2 regions of the Halobacillus sp. 12SKB genome follow, and region 1 is predicted to be linked to the other one. Evidence: a T-box and tRNA genes for the amino acid it is inferred to sense, from the RefSeq annotation. Region 1 holds a T-box; the other holds one or more tRNA genes.
The links. A T-box is a leader RNA that pairs with one kind of tRNA and senses whether it is charged. The one in region 1 lies ahead of serS (serine--tRNA ligase), so its partner is inferred to be a tRNA-Ser.
Positions count from the first base shown of each region.

Region 1 (11,836 bases):
GTGACCGACAATAAATATATTATCATGGTTGTCCGAATCCGTCAATAAAATCCTTTAATTTTTTTAAAAGAAGTTATTGTCGAACAATCACGAAAAAATGTCACCTAGTTATTATACAAATTCCCTTCCACAGAGTCAAGGACGATTCGCAGTGGCTGTCTCCAAAAACGAAATCAAGAAAAAACACCTGAAACCATTCATAGGATTCAGGCGCTTTTACTATTACAGGTGTTATTTGATGATTTCTTTCCCACCCATGTATGGACGCAGGACCTCTGGTACGATGACCGTTCCGTCTTCCTGCTGGTAATTTTCAAGGATGGCTGCAACGGTACGACCGATGGCTAGACCAGAACCGTTCAACGTGTGTACGAATTCAGGCTTTCCTTTTTCTTCTCTACGGAAGCGAATGCCTGCGCGGCGGGCCTGAAAATCTTCGAAGTTAGAGCAAGAGCTGATCTCCCGATAAGTCTCCTGGCTCGGGATCCATACTTCAATGTCGTATTTCTTAGCTGCTGTGAATCCTAGATCTCCCGTGCACATGCTCATCACACGATAAGGAAGCTTCAGCAGTTGAAGGACTTTTTCCGCATGTCCTGTCAATTCTTCCAGAACATCATAAGATTCTTCCGGCTTTGCCAGCTGGACAAGCTCGACTTTATTGAATTGGTGCTGACGGATCAATCCTCTTGTATCGCGACCGGCAGACCCTGCTTCAGAACGGAAATTTGTGCTGAAGGCTACGAACTTTTGTGGAAGGTCTTCAACAGATAAAATTTCTTCTCTATGGAAGTTTGTGACTGGAACCTCAGCTGTTGGCACGAGGAAATAATCCCAGTCTTCAATTTTAAACGCATCTTCTTCGAATTTCGGTAATTGACCTGTACCTGTCATCGCTGTGCGGTTGACCATTTGTGGTGGCAGCATTTCCTGATAGCCGTGTTCATCTGCATGCAGATCCATCATGAAGTTGAGTAACGCACGCTCTAAACGGGCCCCAAGTCCTTTATAGAATACGAAACGACTTCCCGTTACCTTGGATGCTCTTTCAAAATCAAGGATGCCTAAATCTGTCGCTACATCCCAGTGAGGCTTAGCTTCAAAATCAAATGTCGGGATCTCGCCTGCTTTTCGTGCTTCAATATTGTCTTCTTCATCCCCTCCGACAGGTACACTTTCGTGGGGGATATTCGGGATAGATAAGAGAAGCGTTTCAAGTTTCTCTTCCACTTCTTTCAACTCTGTATCAAGCGTTTTGATACGATCGCCAACTTCGCGCATTTCTTTGATCTTGTCATCGGCGTCTTCCTTCGCTTTTTTCAGTTGGGAAATTTCCTTGGATACTTCATTGCGCTTTGCTTTCAATTCTTCTGTTTCTTGAATCAGCTCACGGCGTTTGCTATCCAAGTCACCGAAGGCATCCAAGTCAGAGAGATCTTCTCCACGATTTTGCAGTTTTCCTTTAACTTCTTCAAAGTTCTGGCGTAAGTATTTCATGTCCAACATGTTTACTTCCTCCTTTATATAATCAGTTCAATGGATTGGAAGCTAAACAAAAAGCTCCCGTCCCTAATAAGGGACGAGAGCTTTGGTTTATGCTTCCCGCGATACCACCCAAGTTGAAGGTCTGTGTGACCTTCCGGCTTCACTCATAACGGTGAGTACCGGTCTGACCTACTTCTTTTCAGTCAGACACTCAAGGATGGATTCACATGGCTTCTCCGTCAGTTCTCACCAGCCACTGACTCTCTTTGAGAAGAAGGGACATGTTACTATTTCCTGTCATCGCGTTCATTTATGGTTTGTGTTACATAAGATTAGCGGATTCAGAATTATAATGCAAGTGTTTTTTTAGCTTCTTCTACCATTTTGACAAAATGTTTTGTCAAACGGTGGTCATCCGTCAACTCTGGATGGAAAGAACAAGCTAAATAGTGACCTTCCTGAGCGGCTACAATATGACCGTCATAACGAGCCAGCACTTTCGTATTTTCTCCAACTCCTTCAATGTAAGGAGCACGGATAAATACGGCATTGAACCCTTCTGCTACACCTTCAATATCAAGATCGGCTTCAAAACTTTCACGCTGGCGTCCGAAAGCGTTACGCCGGACTTTGATATCCATGACTCCTAGGTGAACGTCATAAGAACCATCGATTTCTGAAGCGAGTAGGATGAGCCCTGCACACGTACCGAAAATCGGGTTACCGCTTTTTCCGAACTCACGGATCGGCTCCAGAAACTCGTACTTATCAATGAGTCTGCGGATGGTCGTACTTTCACCACCAGGGATAATCAAGCCATCGATCTCTTTCAGCTGTTCAGTTCGTTTGACGACAACGGCGTCAGCACCTGTTGCTTCGACAGAACGAACATGCTCACGGAATGCGCCTTGCAGGCCTAATACACCGATAGTAGTCATGCTGCATTCTCCTTTGCTTACTGGCTGCGATCTTGCATGCGCTGTTCAGGAGTAAGGGTGGACATTTCCATACCCTTCATGGCTGTTCCAAGACCCTTAGACAATTCACCGATCAACTTGTAATCGTCATAATGAGTCGTTGCTTCAACGATTGCACGTGCGAACTTTTCAGGGTTGTTGGATTTGAAAATACCAGACCCAACAAATACTCCGTCTGCTCCAAGCTGCATCATCAAGGAAGCATCCGCAGGAGTTGCGATACCGCCCGCAGCAAAGTTCACGACAGGCAGACGTCCTTCTTCACGGATCTCCATCAATAGATCGAATGGAGCACCGTTTTCTTTTGCATAGACCATCACTTCATCTTCTGAAAGTCCACGCAAATGACGGATCTGAGACTGAACCTGACGCATATGGCTGACAGCCTCTACAATGTTTCCTGTTCCAGGTTCACCCTTTGTACGAAGCATGGATGCACCTTCACGGATGCGGCGTGTCGCTTCACCCAAGTTACGGCAGCCACATACGAATGGCACTGTGTAGTCATCTTTTTTGATGTGATAGATTTCATCAGCTGGAGTAAGAACTTCACTCTCATCGATATAGTCTACGCCCATAGCTTCAAGGACGCGTGCTTCTGTAATATGCCCAATACGAGCTTTTGCCATAACTGGAATTGAAACAGCATTCATCACTTCTTCAACGATCGTAGGGTCTGCCATACGAGCAACCCCGCCCGCTGCGCGGATATCTGCTGGAACTCGTTCAAGAGCCATTACTGCTACTGCGCCTGCTTCTTCAGCAATTTTTGCTTGTTCTGCGTTTACGACGTCCATAATGACGCCACCTTTTTGCATTTCTGCCATGCCGCGTTTTACGCGATCCGTACCTGTTTGTGCCATGTTGATTCCTCCCTAACAGCTCTATAGTTTAAGCATTTCATTTTGAATCATAGATTCTTATCCTCTATTGTAACGCAATACTATATTAAATCCCACTGGTTAAATAGGGATTTTTCACCTAAAACCAGCCTTTGACCATATCTACTGCGCCTGTGAAGATATCACTGAAAAATTCACCGATCGCACCGAGAGTCAGCATAAACCAGTTTGCTTTTTCTACACTGGAAGAAGTGACGATATCAACGGTTTGTCCACCTTCAGAAAGAATATTTCCGTAGTCCTCTTCTCCGTTATAAACAAGCTTTGCTGTTCCTACTTTTTGTCCTTTTTCTACAGGAGCAACAAGATTACCTTCGTCATCCAGCTGGTCCTCAGAGATGCTGAATTCAATCTCATATTGATCATCTTCCCCACTTTTCACAAGTGTGCTTAGGGCTGCACTAGTTTCAATCGCAACCTGGTCTTCTTTTCCTTTTGCGACAGGAAGCGTTGACTCTTCTTCAGGAGTGGCTCCTGCTGCGAAAAGTTCCTGACGTGAGAATTGATTGAATCCGTAGTCCAGCAGTTGTCTCGTTTGATTGAAACGGGATGCTCTGGATTCAGATTTCATAACGACGGAGATAAAACGTTGTCCGTCTCGCTTTGCCGTTCCTGTAAACGTGTTCTGAGCGAGTTCTGTGTAACCTGTTTTCAATCCGTCCATACCTTCGTACTCGAACTGCTCCAAGTTCTGCCCTGGCATACCCGGAAGCATCCAGTTCCAGTTCGTCACGGTTTGTCCGGCAAAATCAAGTGTGGGTTTGCTTGAAATTTCAAGCGCTTCCGGATAATCATTTGTTAAGTGGTATGCAAGCAGTGCGGCAGACTTCGCTGAAAGCATATTCGTTGCTTCAGGGTCTGTGCCTTCAGGATAATTGTCTCCTAAGTGAGAGTTATTCAGTCCTGTTGCATTCACGAAATCATAGTCAGGCAGTCCCATTTCTGCTGCTTTTTCGTTCATCATTTGAACAAATTCACCTTCACTGCCAGCAATCAATTCCGTAAGAGCGATGGTTGTCGCATTATCCGAGTTGATTGCCATCGCCTCATATAACTCACGTACAGTATATTGTTCGTTCAACTTCAGTCCAACCCCTGAAAACTCAGGGTTTGCCGATATATCAAAAGCGTATTGACTAATTTGTGTTGTCGTATCCCAGTTGATTTGACCTTCCTCAATTGCTTCCATGACAAGATATTCGGTCATCATCTTCGTCATACTGGCAGGAGGTAATGTCAAATCCGCCTCTTTTTCAAATAAAATCTTCCCTGTTTCCGCGTCCACGAGTATTGCCGATTCTGCGCCAACATCTACGCTTGCGTATGTATGTCCAGGATTTATGGACACAGCAAAGAACCCCATAAGCAATGCCAACATCAAGGCCATAGATGTTTTAATTCTTTGTGTCACTTTCTCAACCTCCACCCTTAAAATATGCATCTTTGTTATTTTATCACATGCGTATATAAAAGAATAGACAGGGAAAAGTCCCTGTCTATCACTTTTTATACGGGTCAAACGGAGTAGTTTGGCGCTTCTTTTGTAATTTGGACATCATGGGGGTGACTCTCTCTTAAACCAGCCCCTGTAATTCTTGTGAATTGAGCGTCTGTACGTAAAGCACTGATGGTTGGTGTACCACAGTACCCCATACCCGAGCGGATACCGCCGAGAAGCTGATGGATGGAGTCGGCCAATGGTCCTTTGTATGGCATACGGCCTTCAATCCCTTCCGGCACAAGTTTCTTCGCTTCTTGATCGTTTTGGAAGTAACGATCTTTTGATCCGGATTCCATGGCACCAACAGATCCCATTCCCCGGTAGACTTTAAAGCGGCGGCCCTGGAAGATTTCTGTTTCTCCAGGACTTTCAGAAACCCCGGCTAGTAAGCTTCCGAGCATGACAGCATGTCCACCTGCAGCAAGAGCCTTCACGATGTCTCCGGAATATTTGATTCCTCCGTCGGCGATGACAGGCTTGTTGTATTTCTCTGCTTCTCTCGCACAATCATAAACGGCGGTGATTTGAGGAACGCCGACACCTGCAACGACACGGGTCGTACAGATTGAACCTGGACCGATTCCGACTTTAACAACGTCCGCACCTGCTTCGATCAATTCGCGTGTTGCGTCTGCTGTACCTACGTTTCCTGCAATAATATTCACTTTTGGGTGACGGTCACGGATGCGCTTCACCTGCTCGATCACACCCTGAGAGTGACCATGTGCGGTATCGACAACAAGAGCATCGACACCTGCTTCCACTAGTTTATCAATACGCGTCATTGCATCCGCTGTGACACCGACAGCTGCTGCACAAAGGAGACGCCCCTGTTCATCTTTTGCTGATAAAGGGAATTCGATCACTTTTTCAATATCCTTGATGGTGATCAATCCTTTAAGAATCCCGTTATTATCTACCATCGGAAGCTTTTCAATCTTATATTGCTGCAAGATTTTTTCTGCTTCATCCAATGTGGTTCCTACAGGTGCTGTGACAAGATTTTCACGCGTCATGACGTCACTGATTTGTATCGAATAATCTTCGATGAAACGGAGGTCACGGTTCGTGATGATTCCGACAAGTTTCTGTTCTTCTACACTATTGACGATCGGCACACCGGAAATACGGAATTTCCCCATTAAATGTTCAGCATCAAATACCTGGTGTTCCGGAGTCAAAAAGAACGGGTTCGTAATGACGCCGCTTTCGGAGCGTTTCACTCGGTCGACGTGTTCGGCCTGCTCTTCAATCGACATATTCTTATGAATAACGCCAAGTCCTCCCTGACGTGCCATCCCAATCGCCATTTTAGCTTCCGTCACCGTATCCATTCCAGCACTAATGATCGGCATATTCAGACGTAGCGTCGGGGACAATTCTGTTGCCAGTGAAACATCACGCGGCAAAACATCGGACTTAGCAGGCAAAAGTAGTACATCGTCAAACGTTAAACCTTCTTTTGTAAACTTGTCTTCACGCATGCTTGACCTCTCCTTTTCTTCTTAAAATAGTTTGGGTGAAAGTGGGTAAAATAAGTGGTATATTCTCGTAACACCAATTCTTATTGTTATTTACAATACGACAATGGTCGGGCTTTTTCAACCATAAAAAAATGGGTGAGAATTCCTTTTATGTTAGAAAGGAGGAACTTTCTTTGCACTCGACAGACCCAATTCTCACTTACCTTCAAGTGACCGCACATACAAGACCCTTTTTGTTTTCTTGTTATGAAAAGATCAACCACTCAAGAGCCGAGCATCATGCTTACAATAATGCAGAACGGTTCATTCACGGACTCAGCCTCGGTCAGGATTATTGGTCGACAGCTTTACATACTCCATTGAGTGTAAAGCCTCTTCTTTTTTATTATGGAATGAACCATTTCATTAAAAGCTGTCTGTTGACGGTTGATCCTGGCTACCCTGCAACAGCAAAAGTGCTCGCCCACGGGCTGTCCACGCGTAAAAGAAAAAAGCAGCATTACCGTTTTTTAGAGGACGATATCCGTATACAGCCACATGGATTATTTCCGCACGCCGCTGAGCATTTGTTTCAATTTTCTTCAGATAAAACAAAGATATCCATGGATGAATTACTCCGGCCTCTTCCTGGAATGGAAGAGCTGTTTCACCTGAAAAATCCTGGTCCTATTACCATTGAAGAAGAATGGCCCGAGCTGTTGGCTTATTTCGCTGTGCTTTATAACTTAAGTATGCTCGTCCGTTATGAAGGAGATTGGTGGGGGGAGATGGAGCAGATGAAAGATCGGGAGGATTATGTATTCATCGTACATTTTCTAAATTCAGTCTCGAATCGTATTCCGAAAATTTTCGCTTCCTGGCTTAAAGACCAGTTTGCATCTATTTCATGACACAAACCGGCCTCTACTTATTCATATACTTCTTCAATATGAAGATCCAGTTGTTCTTTCAACGGGAGGATTTGTCCGTCTGCAATGATTCGAACAAGCGGCCTTGTCGGGTTTGTCTCTTCAACGAAGATCACTTCTGCTTCTCGATGATCAGACAACCGTATTTTAGTTCCTGTAGAGTAACTGGTCATTTCTTTAACTAAAGCGCTGATCACTTTATGATCATAGCGTCCGAACTGCTCCTGAAGGATTTCCTCGAGCACTTTATAAGGCGACTGTTTCCTTCGGTACATCCTCTCAGACGTCATGGCGTGGTACATATCACAGACAGCGATAATCTGACTGAACGGATGGATTTTATTCTGACTGACTCCTAAAGGGTAGCCTGTTCCATCCAAACGTTCATGATGCTGTAAAATAGCAACCTTCGCGTGATTGCTCAAGGAAGAGATTTTTTCTACGTTGCGATAACTGTAAGTCGGATGTTTTTTCACCATCTCATATTCCTTCTCTGTTAAAGGGGATTCTTTCCACGTAATGCGTTCACTGATTTTCGCCATTCCACTATCTGCAAGAAGTCCGGATAAACCGACTTGAATCCATTCACCATAATTGTATCCCATTTTCGATGCCAAATAACTAGATAGCAGCCCCATCGCTACACTATGATGATAGATGTAATCTTTACTGGAGGTATAATGATGGAGTGAGAAAACTTCCCTCTCTGAAGAATCGACAGCTCTCTCAAGCAGAGGAACCATCACTTTACGGATCGCGCTCATATTTACAGGCGATCCCCCCTGCCAGGAAATGAACCACTTTTTATACTCCTTTACAGCAGCTAAATAGGATTCGAAAAAAGGAAGGACCGGTTCCTCTGAACGCAGATCCTGATGTATATCTTCTTGATTTTCCTTCTCAGAAGCAATGAAAAGCGATCCGTCTGACCGACGGTTGGATACTTCAACGATATCAATCTTAAATTTCTTCAGTACATCAATATGGACGGGCTTTAGGGTCGTATTCTTAGGGACAATCGGTCGATTCGTCCGCCCCATGACATCTTTCGTCAAGAGACAGCCCGGTTCCAGTTGTGATGTAGCGATCCTCATGACAACGAACCACCTTTCTCTAGTTACTCCTATGTAAAATCCATTAAATATAGTTCCATATTACCATGAACGATTCAAATAAATAGAAAATATTGAAAAATTATTTGGTAACGTTTCTCTTTTTTTATATAAAAAAGCCGCCTGCCGAAGCAAATCGACAGGCGGCGGATATCATAAGCGTTTGCTTACTTATGATTCATCGGACTCTTCTTCCGTTGTTTCAGCTGGTGATTCGGCCCTTTCTTCAGAAACCTCATCTTGAGATGCGGCTTCTTTTTCAAGTGCTTCTTCCACCAATTCGTCTTCTTCTTTTTCTGACTCTACACGGGCGACGGTCGCGACTTCTTCCCCATCCCCAAGACGGATTAAGCGTACACCTTGTGTGTTCCGTCCGGTTTCAGAGATACTTTCCATCGGCATACGGATTAAGACACCACTCTCTGTAATGATCATGATATCTTCTTCACCATTAATAGCTTTCGTAGCGACGACCTGGCCATTTTTATCTGTCAGATTACACGTAATGATTCCTTTACCACCACGGTTGGTAATCCGGTATTCGTCAGCAGGGGTGCGTTTTCCATAGCCTTTGCTCGTGACCGTGAGCACTTGCAGAGAATCATCAAGGATTTCCATCGATACGACTTTGTCGTCTTCACGGAGGGAGATCCCTTTGACACCTGCGGCTGTACGTCCCATGGCACGGATTTGATCTTCATTGAAACGGATCAAGTATCCATTCTGTGTGCCGATCATGATATCTTTCGTTCCATCCGTCAGCCGGACAGAAATCAGCTCATCATCTTCACGCAGGCCGAGAGCGATCAGACCACCTTTTCGGATATTCGCAAATTGGGAGAGCGTCGTCCGCTTCGTGATTCCGTTCTTCGTTGTAAAGACGAGGTACCAGTCATCCACAAAGTCTTCAACGGATATGACAGCATTGATCCACTCATCCCGTTCGACATTCAACATGTTGATGATTGGAATGCCTTTAGCCGTCCGGCTGAATTCCGGTACTTCATAACCTTTAGCTTTATATACTTTCCCTTTGTTGGAGAAGAAAAGCAGGGTGTTGTGAGTCGACGTAGACAATAGGTGTTCGACGAAGTCCTCTTCGTGTGTTCCCATGCCCTGGACGCCTCGTCCACCTCTACGCTGTGAACGGTAAGTGGATGCAGGAAGACGTTTGACATATCCCTGGTGAGTGACCGTGACGATGACCGTCTCTTCAGGGATCAAGTCCTCATCCTCGATAAAGTCTGTTCCGCCAAGGACGATTTCTGTACGGCGCTCATCATTGTAGCGCTCTTTCACATCAAGCAGTTCTTCACGAATGATTTCAAGAACCTTTTCATCATCAGCAAGGATGGCTTTCAATTCTTGAATCAATTTCATAACTTCTTGATATTCATCCTCAATCTTTTCACGCTCTAAACCTGTCAAACGCTGCAGACGCATATCAAGAATCGCTTGTGCCTGCTTTTCAGAAAGACCGAAGCGCTCCATCAAACCGGTACGTGCAATTTCAGTCGTTTGAGATTCACGAATCAGTGAAATCACTTCATCCAGGTGGTCAAGCGCAATACGCAGACCAGCAAGAATATGAGCACGAGCTTCTGCTTTTCTAAGTTCGTATTCGGTACGGCGGCGAATGACAACTTTTTGGTGTTCCAAATAGTGCTCAAGGCACTGTTTCAAGTTGAGCACTTTCGGGTGCCCGTTGACGAGTGCTAGCATATTGATACCGAACGTTGATTGCAGGGCCGTCATTTTGTATAGATTGTTGAGAAGCACGTTCGGATTAACATCACGGCGTAATTCAATAACGATACGCATACCATTACGGTCCGACTCATCACGAAGATCGGTAATGCCATCGATTTTCTTATCGCGGGCAAGATCGGCAATTTTTTCAACAAGTCGGGCTTTGTTCACCTGATAAGGAAGCTCGTGCACGATTAAACGGGCTTTGCCGTTTGCTTGTTCTTCAATTTCTACATCCGCACGGACCGTGATGGAGCCTTTCCCTGTTTCATAGGCTTTGCGAATGCCACTTAAGCCGAGAATTTTACCAGCTGTCGGGAAGTCCGGACCATAGATATGGTTTTCCATCAATTCCTGGATGGTAATATCCGGGTCTTTACTGAGCGCGAGCACCGCATCAATAACCTCACCAAGTTGGTGAGGTGGGATGTTTGTCGCCATTCCGACCGCAATCCCTGAACCACCGTTGACGAGCAAGTTCGGAAACTTGGATGGAAGCACTACAGGTTCCCGCTCTGTTCCATCGTAGTTATCGTTATAATCGATGGTATCTTTGTTGATATCACGCAAAATCTCCATGGAAATCTTGGACATACGTGCTTCCGTATAACGCATGGCGGCTGCGGCATCTCCGTCCACCGAACCGAAGTTTCCGTGTCCATCGACGAGCATGTATCGGTAGTTGAAGTCCTGTGCCATACGCACCATCGTGTCATAGACAGCAGAGTCCCCGTGAGGGTGGTACTTACCAATGACCTCACCTACGATACGTGCAGACTTTTTGTAAGCTTTGTCCGCATGCATCCCAAGGTCATGCATCGCATATAATATCCTTCTGTGTACAGGTTTCAAGCCGTCTCTGACATCAGGAAGGGCACGGGCCACGATGACACTCATCGCATAATCCAGGAATGAAGTTCGCATTTCGTGACTGATGTTGACTTCCTGCACGCGCGGACGTTCGGGTTGATCCACCATTCTTTTACCTCCTAGTTACCTAAAAGGGGAAAGGATATGTTCGCCTCTCTTTCCCACTCTTTCATGACATTTGTTTTATATTAAACATCAAGGTTTTGTACGTATTGTGCGTTCTCTTGAATGAAGTTACGACGCGGTTCGACTTTGTCTCCCATAAGAATATCGAAGGTTTCATCCGCCCCCATCGCATCCTCTAAGCTGACCTGAAGCATCGTTCTCGTTTCAGGGTCCATTGTCGTTTCCCAAAGCTGTTCCGGGTTCATCTCTCCAAGACCTTTGTATCGCTGAACACCGGGCTTCGGTGAACTGGAAAGCTCCGCAAGCTTCGCATCCAGCTGCTTATCACTATACGTGTAGTAGATCGCTTTTCCTTGCTGGATCTTATAAAGCGGGGGCTGAGCAATATAGATATAGCCATGTTCAATCAATGGACGCATATAACGGTAGAAGAACGTCAATAGTAAAGTACGGATGTGTGCACCATCGACGTCGGCGTCGGTCATAATCACAATCTTATGATAACGTGCCTTTGAAATATCGAATTCTTCCCCGATTCCTGTACCAAGGGCGGTAATGATGGCACGGACTTCGTTGTTGGAAAGGATTTTATCCAGGCGTGCTTTTTCAACATTGATGATTTTACCGCGCAATGGCAAAATCGCCTGAAAATGACGATCTCGTCCCTGCTTGGCAGATCCACCGGCAGAGTCACCCTCAACGATATAAAGTTCAGAGATGTT
Region 1 covers NZ_JBRFWR010000001.1:1,052,095-1,063,930, forward strand. Annotated here, with positions in the region: gene serS (serine--tRNA ligase) at 232-1,506, opposite strand; T-box leader at 1,573-1,795, opposite strand; gene pdxT (pyridoxal 5'-phosphate synthase glutaminase subunit PdxT) at 1,833-2,423, opposite strand; gene pdxS (pyridoxal 5'-phosphate synthase lyase subunit PdxS) at 2,441-3,325, opposite strand; gene ACQ4XT_RS05325 (serine hydrolase) at 3,444-4,775, opposite strand; gene guaB (IMP dehydrogenase) at 4,880-6,349, opposite strand; gene ACQ4XT_RS05335 (YaaC family protein) at 6,523-7,239, shown strand; gene ACQ4XT_RS05340 (HD-GYP domain-containing protein) at 7,257-8,351, opposite strand; gene gyrA (DNA gyrase subunit A) at 8,541-11,096, opposite strand; gene gyrB (DNA topoisomerase (ATP-hydrolyzing) subunit B) at 11,177-11,836, opposite strand, start outside.

Region 2 (11,836 bases), 390 kb from region 1:
TGGATTCCACCGGTCTTGGTGTATTCATCAGTGCTTTGAAATCAACGAAGGAGCATGAATCTGAGATGCGCCTTGTTCATATGCAGGACCGTGTTTACCGCCTCTTTAAGATTACAGGATTAACAGAAATTATTAACATCGAGTCTACAGTGCAAGGTGGAATGTAAACATGGAACCATTTGATTTTGTTGAAGTGAAGGTACCTGCCAAAGCGGAATACATCGGTGTCGTTCGTCTGAGCATATCAGGGATTGCCAACCGAATGGGATTCACTTATGAAGATATTGAAGATTTGAAAGTAGCCATTTCAGAGGCGATCACCAATGCGGTGAAGCATGCGTATAAAGAAACAGGTGAAGGCGAAATCACCATCGGTTTTGGTGTTTATCAGGACAGGCTCGAAGTCATGGTTGCTGACCATGGAGGAAGCTTTAACCTTGGCGAAATCAAGGAAGATATCGGACCTTATAAACAAGATGACGATATCGAAGAACTGCGCGAAGGAGGCTTTGGCCTGTTTCTCATAGATGCTCTGATGGACAAAGTTGAAATCAATAGCAAATATGGAGTCATTGTCCTTATGACAAAATATCTCCATGAAACCGGGGTGGGTCAAGATGGCGACCAAATCACAACACCACAATGAGGAAGTTTACGAATGGATCGCCTATCTACAAGAGAATCCACGGGATGAAGCAGTTCAGGAGAAGGTTGTCCTCGTTTATAAGGATCTTGTAGAATCCATTGCCCGTAAATACTCAAAAAACAGCACCATTCATGAAGACTTGGTTCAAGTTGGCATGCTTGGACTGTTAGCGGCAATCAGAAGATATGACCCGGAATTCGGTAAATCTTTTGAGTCATTTGCCATCCCCACGATCATCGGGGAAATCAAACGCTTTATTCGTGACAAAACATGGAGCGTCCATGTCCCGCGTAGAATCAAAGAGCTTGGACCAAAGATTAAAAAGGTTTCGGAAGAGCTGACGAATACACTGCAACGATCTCCGTCCGTCAAAGAAATCGCAGATGAGTTAGAAGTATCTGAAGAGGATATCCTTGAGACGATGGAAATGGGTAAAAGTTATAAAGCTCTGTCCGTGGACCGTAAGATCGAAGCGGATTCTGACGGAAGTACCGTCACTATTCTTGACTTAATTGGAAATCAGGAAGATGGTTATTCCAACATCGATCAGAGGATGCTTTTAGAAAAGATACTTCCAATTCTTAGCGAACGTGAACAGGAAATCTTACAATGCACGTACTTTGAAAACATGAGTCAGAAAGACACAGGCGAACGACTGGGAATTTCCCAGATGCACGTATCCCGTTTGCAAAGACGGGCCTTGAGAAAGCTGAGAGAAGCCTTGCAATCTGAATCTGTCGAGGTATTCTAGTGGAAAAGGAGAATAAACGGGTGGATTTATCTATTTTCCAAAAAGCCAAAAAAGGGAATTACTATTGCGGTGACAGCTATTTCTACAAGGAAACGGAGGATGCATTCCTTTGTGCCCTTGCCGACGGTCTCGGGAGTGGTGAAATGGCCCGTGAATCATCCAAGGCAGTGATGGAAGTGATAGAGAAACATCCAGATTTGACTTTAGAAGCTCTCATAAAAAAGTGCAACGAGGTATTAGTAGGGAAGCGGGGAGTTGTCCTGGGGATTTTAAGGATAGACTTTAACACTCGTACTTATTCCTATTCATCGATAGGTAACATCGGTGTTATTACCGTGAACCCGGATGGGGAGCGCAACCGCAACATACCGTTGGCTGGTTACTTATCAGGTTATCCACGCAGGCTGAGAATTTCTCACGGTACTGTGCAAGAAGGAATGGTATTCCTTATGTTCTCGGACGGAGTGAATGACCGCCGTCTGTCGTCAAAGTTTACTCATTCCAAAGACGTTGAGCAAATCACTCAACATTACAAAGAATTATACGGTCAATCTCGTGATGATGATGTCACCCTGATTGCCATGGCATATCATTAAAACCCTTCATTCCAACCGAGAGGTAGAATGGAGGGTTTTATTGTTTTTCGCGAGACATTCATTTTATTTATTTAAGTATATGGCTGTATTATTGATAACTTGATATCGAGATGTTTTTCGGTTTTGTTGCTTAGTTGGGCGTCAGGGGTGGTCAGGAAGCTATTCGTCTAGCTCCATCGCCCAGACACTCGTGTCTACCAGGGCGATGGAGCATTTGAACACTTTCCAGTTGGGCCTCGCCAGCTAATCCATTCCCACGGGAGTCTCTCAGCTTCCTGGCCACCCCTTTTGATGTATGCGTAGAACGAACCCCCCTTTGCTCAAAGGGATTGCCTTCCACTCTCCCGCTTTAATAAGCATAAACCCTTCTCTAACAAACTTTCAGAATACAAATAAACAAGGTTTGAGGTTTAACGCTCACATTTTCATCAAGCTTGAAGCTTCTTATTCCAGAAATGGTTTCGAGACACTTATAAAGTAAAGGGACGGAGGGAAACGGTGAGACTCCTATGGGACGAGTGGGACAGGTGAGACCCCCGAAGGCGTAGCCTGAGGAGGATAACCGCCCGCCCCATGGAAAGCCAACGGTTTCCCATAGCCCACAAACTCACACAAACATCTCGAAGCTGACTCTTCACAAACGGGATCTTATATTAAATACATAATTGGTAAGACCGGAGTCTTCAAGTATTCTTTTTTATAATTTGATACAATGGATGAGACGTCATTGAAGGAGGTCATTTAGTTGAGTGAAACCATTAAAAATACAGAGCTTATGAAGCTCGTCGCTAAACAGACGAAATTGAAGGATCAAACGATCAAACAAGTCATTGAATTGCTTGAAGAAGGAAATACAGTACCGTTTATCGCCCGTTATCGAAAAGAACTGACAGGCGGTTTGGATGAAGTGCAAATCAAAGAAATTGAAGATCAGTGGAACTATGTAACGAACCTTGTTCAGCGTAAGGAAGAAGTTATTCGCCTCATTGATGAACAGGGAAAACTGACCGAAGAATTACGCCGTGATATTGAATCCGCTGAAAAACTTCAAAAGGTGGAAGACTTGTACCGACCTTATAAACAAAAGCGTCGGACAAGAGCGACCGTAGCCAAAGAAAAAGGATTGGAACCCTTCGCGACTCAAGTCTGGCAACAGCAGAACATCGACTTTGAGAAAGAAGCAGAAGCCTTCTTTTCCGATGAACACGAAGTGAATACGGTTGAAGATGTCCGGGCAGGGGTGAATGATATCCTCGCTGAATGGATTTCAGATGACCCTACATATCGAGAAAAGATTAGAAAGCAGACGCACGATAAAGGTGTCATCGCTTCATCTGAAAAAAAAGCAGATCAAGATGAAAAAGGCATTTTTGAAATGTATTATGACTATCAAGAACCCGTTCGATCGATCGTATCCCACCGTGTTCTTGCACTTAACCGTGGGGAAAAAGAAGAAATTATTAAAGTTTCCGTTCAGCCTCCTGAAGAGGCGATTGTTCAATATTTGGAGAGGAGCGTTATTAAACGCCATACGGTCGGGAAGATCCGTTCCATCTTGGAAGAAGCAATCCAGGACAGTTATAAGCGTTTAATTCAGCCATCTGTTGAAAGAGAGATCCGAGGAGCATTATCTGAACAGGCTGAGGAACAGGCGATTGAAGTTTTCTCCAGTAATTTGCGAAACCTTTTGCTGCAACCCCCATTGAAAGGAAAAGTGGTTCTTGGAGTAGACCCTGCTTACCGTACCGGTTGTAAGCTTGCCGTCGTGGATGAAACAGGGAAAGTGCTGGATATTGGCGTCATCTATCCAACAGCACCAAGAAATGATACGGCAGGAGCGGAGAAAAAGATTCTTGGCTTCATGGATGCGTATGACATTGAGCTGATGGCCATTGGGAATGGCACAGCTTCGAGAGAAACGGAACAGTTCATCGCAGATATGATTCAAAAACATCAGTTGAACGCTTCTTATATGATTGTGAATGAAGCGGGGGCAAGTGTGTACTCAGCTTCAAAGCTCGCACGTGAAGAATTTCCGGACTTTCAAGTAGAAGAGCGTAGTGCGGTATCCATCGCTCGTCGTGTCCAGGACCCATTAGCAGAACTCGTAAAGATCGACCCTAAATCCATCGGGGTGGGTCAATATCAGCACGATGTCACTCAGAAAAAACTGAACGAATCACTGACGTTCGTTGTTGAGACGGCAGTAAACCAAGTGGGAGTGAATGTGAATACGGCTTCGTCATCTCTGTTGCAGTATGTATCTGGGTTGAGTAAAACGGTTGCCAACAATGTCGTGAAAAAGAGAGAAGAGTTAGGGAAGTTTACGAAACGATCCGAACTCAAAGATATTCCTCGCTTAGGTGCAAAAACATTTGAGCAAAGTATCGGCTTTTTAAGAATACTAGATGGAAAAGAACCTCTTGACCGCACACCGATTCACCCGGAGAGTTATAAAGCGACACGGGAACTTTTGAGGAAGTTCGGTTTTACCACAGAAGATATTGGAACGGACAAGCTGGCAGAAGAACTGAAAAGTGTCGACACATCATCTGTAGCGGAACAGCTGAACATTGGTGAGTTGACGCTTCAGGATATTGTAAAATCTCTTGTCCAGCCTGGACGGGACCCGAGGGATGACCTTCCTAAGCCATTGTTGAAAACGAATGTTCTTTCTATGGAAGATTTAGAACAGGGGATGGAACTGGAAGGAACCGTTAGAAACGTTGTAGACTTCGGTGCATTCGTGGATATTGGAGTCAAACAGGATGGGCTTGTCCATATCTCGAAGCTTGCTAATAAATTCGTCAAACACCCAATGGACGTGGTAGCGGTGGGGGACGTCGTTACCGTTTGGGTCGATCAAGTGGATGTACAAAAACAGAGGATCGCTTTGACCATGATTAATCAAGGGTAATATTAAATGGAACTGCCTGGAGAGTGATACTTTCCGGGTAGTTTTTATTTATATAGATGCTGATAGTAATACCAGCATTGGTTCAGCATTTTAATCTGGTATTTGTCTTTGTTCAAGAATGCTTTTGTCATTTGGTTCTTCAACCAGGAAGGCATAAGTACTCAGCTCCTTCATATTCAACTTTTTTCATTCTTATGATACAGTATGCAAAGGACAAGGGAGGTGTTCCTATGACAGATCAGGAATTGCAGCATTGGACCAATGAGTTATCGGAAAAATACTTTGACAAGCCTTTCGCTCATGATGTATACTTCAATTCTCGTCTTCGTACGACAGGAGGCAGGTACATTCCTTCTAAAAAAGTGATTGAAATCAATCCGAAATATGTAGTAGAATTAGATGGTGTCGAATTAGAGGGCATTATTAAACATGAACTCTGTCATTACCACCTTCATATAGAAGGGAAAGGTTTTGGACATCGTGATCCTGAGTTCAAGACATTATTGAAAAAGACGGGGTCTCCTCGACATTGTGCACCATTACCTTCTGAGAAGAGTGGGAACTTCCACCACTATGTTTGTACAAAATGCGGACAAACATACAAGCGGAAAAGGCGGGTGGACACGAAACGTTTCGGATGTGGGAAATGTAAAGGCAACTTAAAAAAGAAGTAAATTTTCCATTGACGAACGATGGGTCACATGTTAAATTAGTTAAGTCCTAACAAAACAAGCCAAAAAACGCATGAAAACAACTTAGAATTTCATCAAAAAAAGGTTTGACACCAAGGACGAAATGTTATAAGATATAAAACGTCGCTGATAAACAGCAACGAACATTGCGAATTATTCCAACGTAGCTCAGTGGTAGAGCAATCGGCTGTTAACCGATCGGTCGTAGGTTCGAATCCTACCGTTGGAGCCATTACGGAGAAGTACTCAAGTGGCTGAAGAGGCGCCCCTGCTAAGGGTGTAGGTCGCGTAAGCGGCGCGAGGGTTCAAATCCCTCCTTCTCCGCCATTTATTTTTGGCCCGTTGGTCAAGTGGTTAAGACACCGCCCTTTCACGGCGGTAACACGGGTTCGAATCCCGTACGGGTCACTTAACCTTATAAGGTCCGGTAGTTCAGTTGGTTAGAATGCCTGCCTGTCACGCAGGAGGTCGCGGGTTCGAGTCCCGTCCGGACCGCCACTCTTTTTTGGGCCATAGCCAAGCGGTAAGGCAACGGTTTTTGGTACCGTCATGCGCTGGTTCGAATCCAGCTGGCCCAGCCATTTTCTTTTCAAAAAAGAGTTGACAAAAAGCTAAATAAGTTATATGATGTTTCTTGTGCTTCAAAAAACAACATCATCATTGAGTGTTACAGATTCCTTTAATAGGAGCCATTAGCTCAGCTGGTAGAGCATCTGACTTTTAATCAGAGGGTCGAAGGTTCGAATCCTTCATGGCTCACCATTTATTATGCGGGTGTGGTGGAATTGGCAGACACGCTAGATTTAGGATCTAGTGCTTCACGGCGTGGGGGTTCAAGTCCCTCCACCCGCACTTATCCGGAATTAGTCATGATCAGCATCCCATTGTTTACTACAGCAATTATTGCGGTCGGGGTGGCGGAATCGGCAGACGCGCTAGGCTTGAGGGCCTAGTGGGAGGTAATCCCCGTGGAGGTTCAAGTCCTCTCGGCCGCACCAACTTTTTTAAAAAAAGTGCTTGCGTCAAAACACAAATGATGTTAACATATTAAATGTCGCTTTTTTAATGCGCCCGTAGCTCAATTGGATAGAGCGTCTGACTACGGATCAGAAGGTTAGGGGTTCGACTCCTCTCGGGCGCGCCATTTTAAACGGGAAGTAGCTCAGCTTGGTAGAGCACTTGGTTTGGGACCAAGGGGTCGCAGGTTCGAATCCTGTCTTCCCGACCATCGAAATCCTAAATAAAATTTAAGCGGGTGTAGTTTAGTGGTAAAACCTCAGCCTTCCAAGCTGATGATGAGGGTTCGATTCCCTTCACCCGCTCCATTTTATTGAATGTCATCGGGGCCTGTAGCTCAGTTGGGTAGAGCGCACGCCTGATAAGCGTGAGGTCGGTGGTTCAAGTCCACTCAGGCTCCACCATGATTCATTTGATCTTTGAAAACTGAACGAACCAACCAGTACGTCAAAACATTTCTTCTTTATAGAAGAGATTTGAAACAAGCACATTCGGTGTGCAAATGAGCAAGTCAAACTTAACTTTTATGGAGAGTTTGATCCTGGCTCAGGACGAACGCTGGCGGCGTGCCTAATACATGCAAGTCGAGCGCGGGAAGCGAGTGGATCCCTTCGGGGTGAAGCTCGTGGAACGAGCGGCGGACGGGTGAGTAACACGTGGGCAACCTGCCTGTAAGATCGGAATAACCCCGGGAAACCGGGGCTAATGCCGGGTAATACTTTCTTTCGCATGAAGGAAAGTTGAAAGATGGCTTCTCGCTATCACTTACAGATGGGCCCGCGGCGCATTAGCTAGTTGGTGAGGTAACGGCTCACCAAGGCGACGATGCGTAGCCGACCTGAGAGGGTGATCGGCCACACTGGGACTGAGACACGGCCCAGACTCCTACGGGAGGCAGCAGTAGGGAATCTTCCGCAATGGACGAAAGTCTGACGGAGCAACGCCGCGTGAACGATGAAGGTCTTCGGATCGTAAAGTTCTGTTGTTAGGGAAGAACAAGTACCGTTCGAACAGGGCGGTACCTTGACGGTACCTAACGAGGAAGCCCCGGCTAACTACGTGCCAGCAGCCGCGGTAATACGTAGGGGGCAAGCGTTGTCCGGAATTATTGGGCGTAAAGCGCGCGCAGGCGGTTCCTTAAGTCTGATGTGAAAGCCCACGGCTCAACCGTGGAGGGTCATTGGAAACTGGGGAACTTGAGGACAGAAGAGGAGAGTGGAATTCCACGTGTAGCGGTGAAATGCGTAGATATGTGGAGGAACACCAGTGGCGAAGGCGACTCTCTGGTCTGTTTCTGACGCTGAGGTGCGAAAGCGTGGGTAGCAAACAGGATTAGATACCCTGGTAGTCCACGCCGTAAACGATGAGTGCTAGGTGTTAGGGGGCTTCCACCCCTTAGTGCTGAAGTTAACGCATTAAGCACTCCGCCTGGGGAGTACGGCCGCAAGGCTGAAACTCAAAGGAATTGACGGGGGCCCGCACAAGCGGTGGAGCATGTGGTTTAATTCGAAGCAACGCGAAGAACCTTACCAGGTCTTGACATCCTTGGACAACCCTAGAGATAGGGCTTTCCCTTCGGGGACCAAGTGACAGGTGGTGCATGGTTGTCGTCAGCTCGTGTCGTGAGATGTTGGGTTAAGTCCCGCAACGAGCGCAACCCCTAATCTTAGTTGCCAGCATTCAGTTGGGCACTCTAAGGTGACTGCCGGTGACAAACCGGAGGAAGGCGGGGATGACGTCAAATCATCATGCCCCTTATGACCTGGGCTACACACGTGCTACAATGGATGGTACAAAGGGCAGCGAAGCCGCGAGGTGTAGCAAATCCCATAAAACCATTCTCAGTTCGGATTGCAGGCTGCAACTCGCCTGCATGAAGCCGGAATCGCTAGTAATCGCGGATCAGCATGCCGCGGTGAATACGTTCCCGGGCCTTGTACACACCGCCCGTCACACCACGAGAGTTGGCAACACCCGAAGTCGGTGAGGTAACCTTTTTGGAGCCAGCCGCCGAAGGTGGGGCCAATGATTGGGGTGAAGTCGTAACAAGGTAGCCGTATCGGAAGGTGCGGCTGGATCACCTCCTTTCTAAGGATATTACGGAAACGTACTGTGTTGGTTGTTCAGTTTTGAGAGATCAAACGATCTTTCAACTTGTGAACCTTGAAAACTGGATAAGGAATCATTGTTTCATCTAACGATGAGACATTTGATGACAAGACATCTAATTGAAATTGTAAACGTCTTTTCACGAAGATAGTTAAGTGAATAAGGGCGCACGGTGGATGCCTTGGTACTAGGAGCCGATGAAGGACGGGACTAACACCGATATGCTCCGGCGAGCCGTAAGTAGGCTTTGACCCGGAGATTTCCGAATGGGGAAACCCACTGTTCGTAATGGAACAGTATCCTATACTGAATACATAGGTATAGGCAGGCACACCCGGGGAACTGAAACATCTAAGTACCCGGAGGAAGAGAAAGCAAACGCGATTTCCCAAGTAGCGGCGAGCGAAACGGAATCAGCCCAAACCAGAAAGCTTGCTTTCTGGGGTTGTAGGACACTCCATTGGAGTTACCAAAGAGGAAGATAGGCGAATCGATCTGGAAAGGTCAGCCAGAGCAGGTAACAGCCCTGTAGTCGAAATCTTTCTCTCTCCGGAGTGGATCCTGAGTACGGCGGAACACGAGGAATTCCGTCGGAATCCGGGAGGACCATCTCCCAAGGCTAAATACTCCCTAGTGACCGATAGTGAACCAGTACCGTGAGGGAAAGGTGAAAAGCACCCCGGAAGGGGAGTGAAAGAGAACCTGAAACCGTGTGCCTACAAGTAGTCGGAGCCCGTTAATGGGTGACGGCGTGCCTTTTGTAGAATGAACCGGCGAGTTACGACCGTATGCGAGGTTAAGCAGCAGAAGCGGAGCCGCAGCGAAAGCGAGTCTGAATAGGGCGAGTGAGTATGCGGTCGTAGACCCGAAACCGTGTGATCTACCCATGTCCAGGGTGAAGGTCAGGTAACACTGACTGGAGGCCCGAACCCACGCAAGTTGAAAATTGCGGGGATGAGGTGTGGGTAGGGGTGAAATGCCAATCGAACACGGAGATAGCTGGTTCTCTCCGAAATAGCTTTAGGGCTAGCCTCAGAATAGAAAGTCATGGAGGTAGAGCACTGATTGGACGAGGGGCCCCTATCGGGTTACCGAATTCAGTCAAACTCCGAATGCCATAGACTTTGTTCTGGGAGTCAGACCGTGGGTGATAAGGTTCATGGTCGAGAGGGAAACAGCCCAGACCGCCAGCTAAGGTCCCAAAGTGTGTGTTAAGTGGAAAAGGATGTGGAGTTGCTTAGACAACCAGGATGTTGGCTTAGAAGCAGCCATCATTCAAAGAGTGCGTAATAGCTCACTGGTCGAGTGACTCTGCGCCGAAAATGTACCGGGGCTAAACACACCACCGAAGCTGCGGATTGATCTTATGATCAGTGGTAGGAGAGCGTTCTAAGGGCCGTGAAGTCAGACCGTAAGGACTGGTGGAGCGCTTAGAAGTGAGAATGCCGGTATGAGTAGCGAAAAAAGAGTGAGAATCTCTTTCACCGAATGCCTAAGGTTTCCTGAGGAAGGCTCGTCCTCTCAGGGTTAGTCGGGACCTAAGCCGAGGCCGAAAGGCGTAGGCGATGGACAACAGGTTGATATTCCTGTACCACCTCCTTTCCGTTTGAACGACGGGGGGACGCAGGAGGATAAGGAGAGCGCGCCACTGGATGTGCGCGTCCAAGCAGTGAGACGGTCGGATAGGCAAATCCGTCCGGCAACGTCAAGCTGTGATGGGGAGGGAAATAAAGTACCGAAGCTCCTGAGTTCACACTGCCAAGAAAATCCTCTAGTGAGGAAAGAGGTGCCCGTACCGCAAACCGACACAGGTAGGCGAGGAGAGGATCCTAAGGTGAGCGGGAGAACTCTCGTTAAGGAACTCGGCAAAATGACCCCGTAACTTCGGGAGAAGGGGTGCTCCTCTGCCGAGGAGCCGCAGTGAAAAGGCCCAAGCGACTGTTTACCAAAAACACAGGTCTCTGCGAAGCCGTAAGGCGAAGTATAGGGGCTGACACCTGCCCGGTGCTGGAAGGTTAAGGGGATGCGTTAGCTTATGCGAAGCGTTGAACCGAAGCCCCAGTAAACGGCGGCCGTAACTATAACGGTCCTAAGGTAGCGAAATTCCTTGTCGGGTAAGTTCCGACCCGCACGAAAGGTGCAACGACTTGGGCACTGTCTCAACGAGAGACCCGGTGAAATTATACTATGTGTGAAGATGCACATTACCCGCGACAGGACGGAAAGACCCCGTGGAGCTTTACTGTAGCCTGATATTGAATGTTGGTACAGCTTGTACAGGATAGGTAGGAGCCTTGGAAGCCGGAGCGCTAGCTTCGGTGGAGGCGCTGGTGGGATACTACCCTGGCTGTACGGACATTCTAACCCAGGACCGTGATCCGGTCCGGAGACAGTGTCAGGTGGGCAGTTTGACTGGGGCGGTCGCCTCCCAAAAGGTAACGGAGGCGCCCAAAGGTTCCCTCAGAATGGTTGGAAATCATTCGCAGAGTGTAAAGGCACAAGGGAGCTTGACTGCGAGACCTACAAGTCGAGCAGGGACGAAAGTCGGGCTTAGTGATCCGGCGGTTCCGCATGGAAGGGCCGTCGCTCAACGGATAAAAGCTACCCCGGGGATAACAGGCTTATCTCCCCCAAGAGTCCACATCGACGGGGAGGTTTGGCACCTCGATGTCGGCTCATCGCATCCTGGGGCTGTAGTCGGTCCCAAGGGTTGGGCTGTTCGCCCATTAAAGCGGTACGCGAGCTGGGTTCAGAACGTCGTGAGACAGTTCGGTCCCTATCCGTCGTGGGCGTTGGAAATTTGAAAGGAGCTGTCCTTAGTACGAGAGGACCGGGATGGACACACCGCTGGTGTACCAGTTGTTCCGCCAGGAGCATCGCTGGGTAGCTACGTGTGGTCGGGATAAGTGCTGAAAGCATCTAAGCATGAAGCCCCCCTTGAGATGAGATTTCCCTTTGCTTTAAGCAAATAAGATCCCTCAGAGACGATGAGGTTGATAGGTCCGAGGTGGAAGCGTGGTGACACGTGGAGCTGACGGATACTAATGGATCGATGACTTATCTATCTGATTATCATCATTCGTGAATGACAATTGCTTTTCAAACAAG
Region 2 covers NZ_JBRFWR010000001.1:657,793-669,628, reverse strand. Annotated here, with positions in the region: gene ACQ4XT_RS03305 (STAS domain-containing protein) at 1-167, shown strand, start outside; gene rsbW (anti-sigma B factor RsbW) at 170-646, shown strand; gene sigB (RNA polymerase sigma factor SigB) at 618-1,397, shown strand; gene ACQ4XT_RS03290 (SpoIIE family protein phosphatase) at 1,418-1,993, shown strand; gene ACQ4XT_RS03285 (Tex family protein) at 2,739-4,910, shown strand; gene cmpA (cortex morphogenetic protein CmpA) at 4,955-5,065, opposite strand; gene ACQ4XT_RS03275 (SprT family protein) at 5,141-5,584, shown strand; tRNA gene ACQ4XT_RS03270 (tRNA-Asn) at 5,760-5,834, shown strand; tRNA gene ACQ4XT_RS03265 (tRNA-Ser) at 5,839-5,929, shown strand; tRNA gene ACQ4XT_RS03260 (tRNA-Glu) at 5,939-6,010, shown strand; tRNA gene ACQ4XT_RS03255 (tRNA-Asp) at 6,024-6,100, shown strand; tRNA gene ACQ4XT_RS03250 (tRNA-Gln) at 6,109-6,183, shown strand; tRNA gene ACQ4XT_RS03245 (tRNA-Lys) at 6,289-6,364, shown strand; tRNA gene ACQ4XT_RS03240 (tRNA-Leu) at 6,373-6,454, shown strand; tRNA gene ACQ4XT_RS03235 (tRNA-Ser) at 6,508-6,600, shown strand; tRNA gene ACQ4XT_RS03230 (tRNA-Arg) at 6,670-6,746, shown strand; tRNA gene ACQ4XT_RS03225 (tRNA-Pro) at 6,754-6,830, shown strand; tRNA gene ACQ4XT_RS03220 (tRNA-Gly) at 6,854-6,927, shown strand; tRNA gene ACQ4XT_RS03215 (tRNA-Ile) at 6,946-7,019, shown strand; rRNA gene ACQ4XT_RS03210 (16S ribosomal RNA) at 7,143-8,707, shown strand; rRNA gene ACQ4XT_RS03205 (23S ribosomal RNA) at 8,878-11,793, shown strand.
Region 2: it has a tRNA-Ser gene. The T-box ahead of serS (serine--tRNA ligase) is inferred to sense a tRNA for this amino acid. The anticodon was not compared.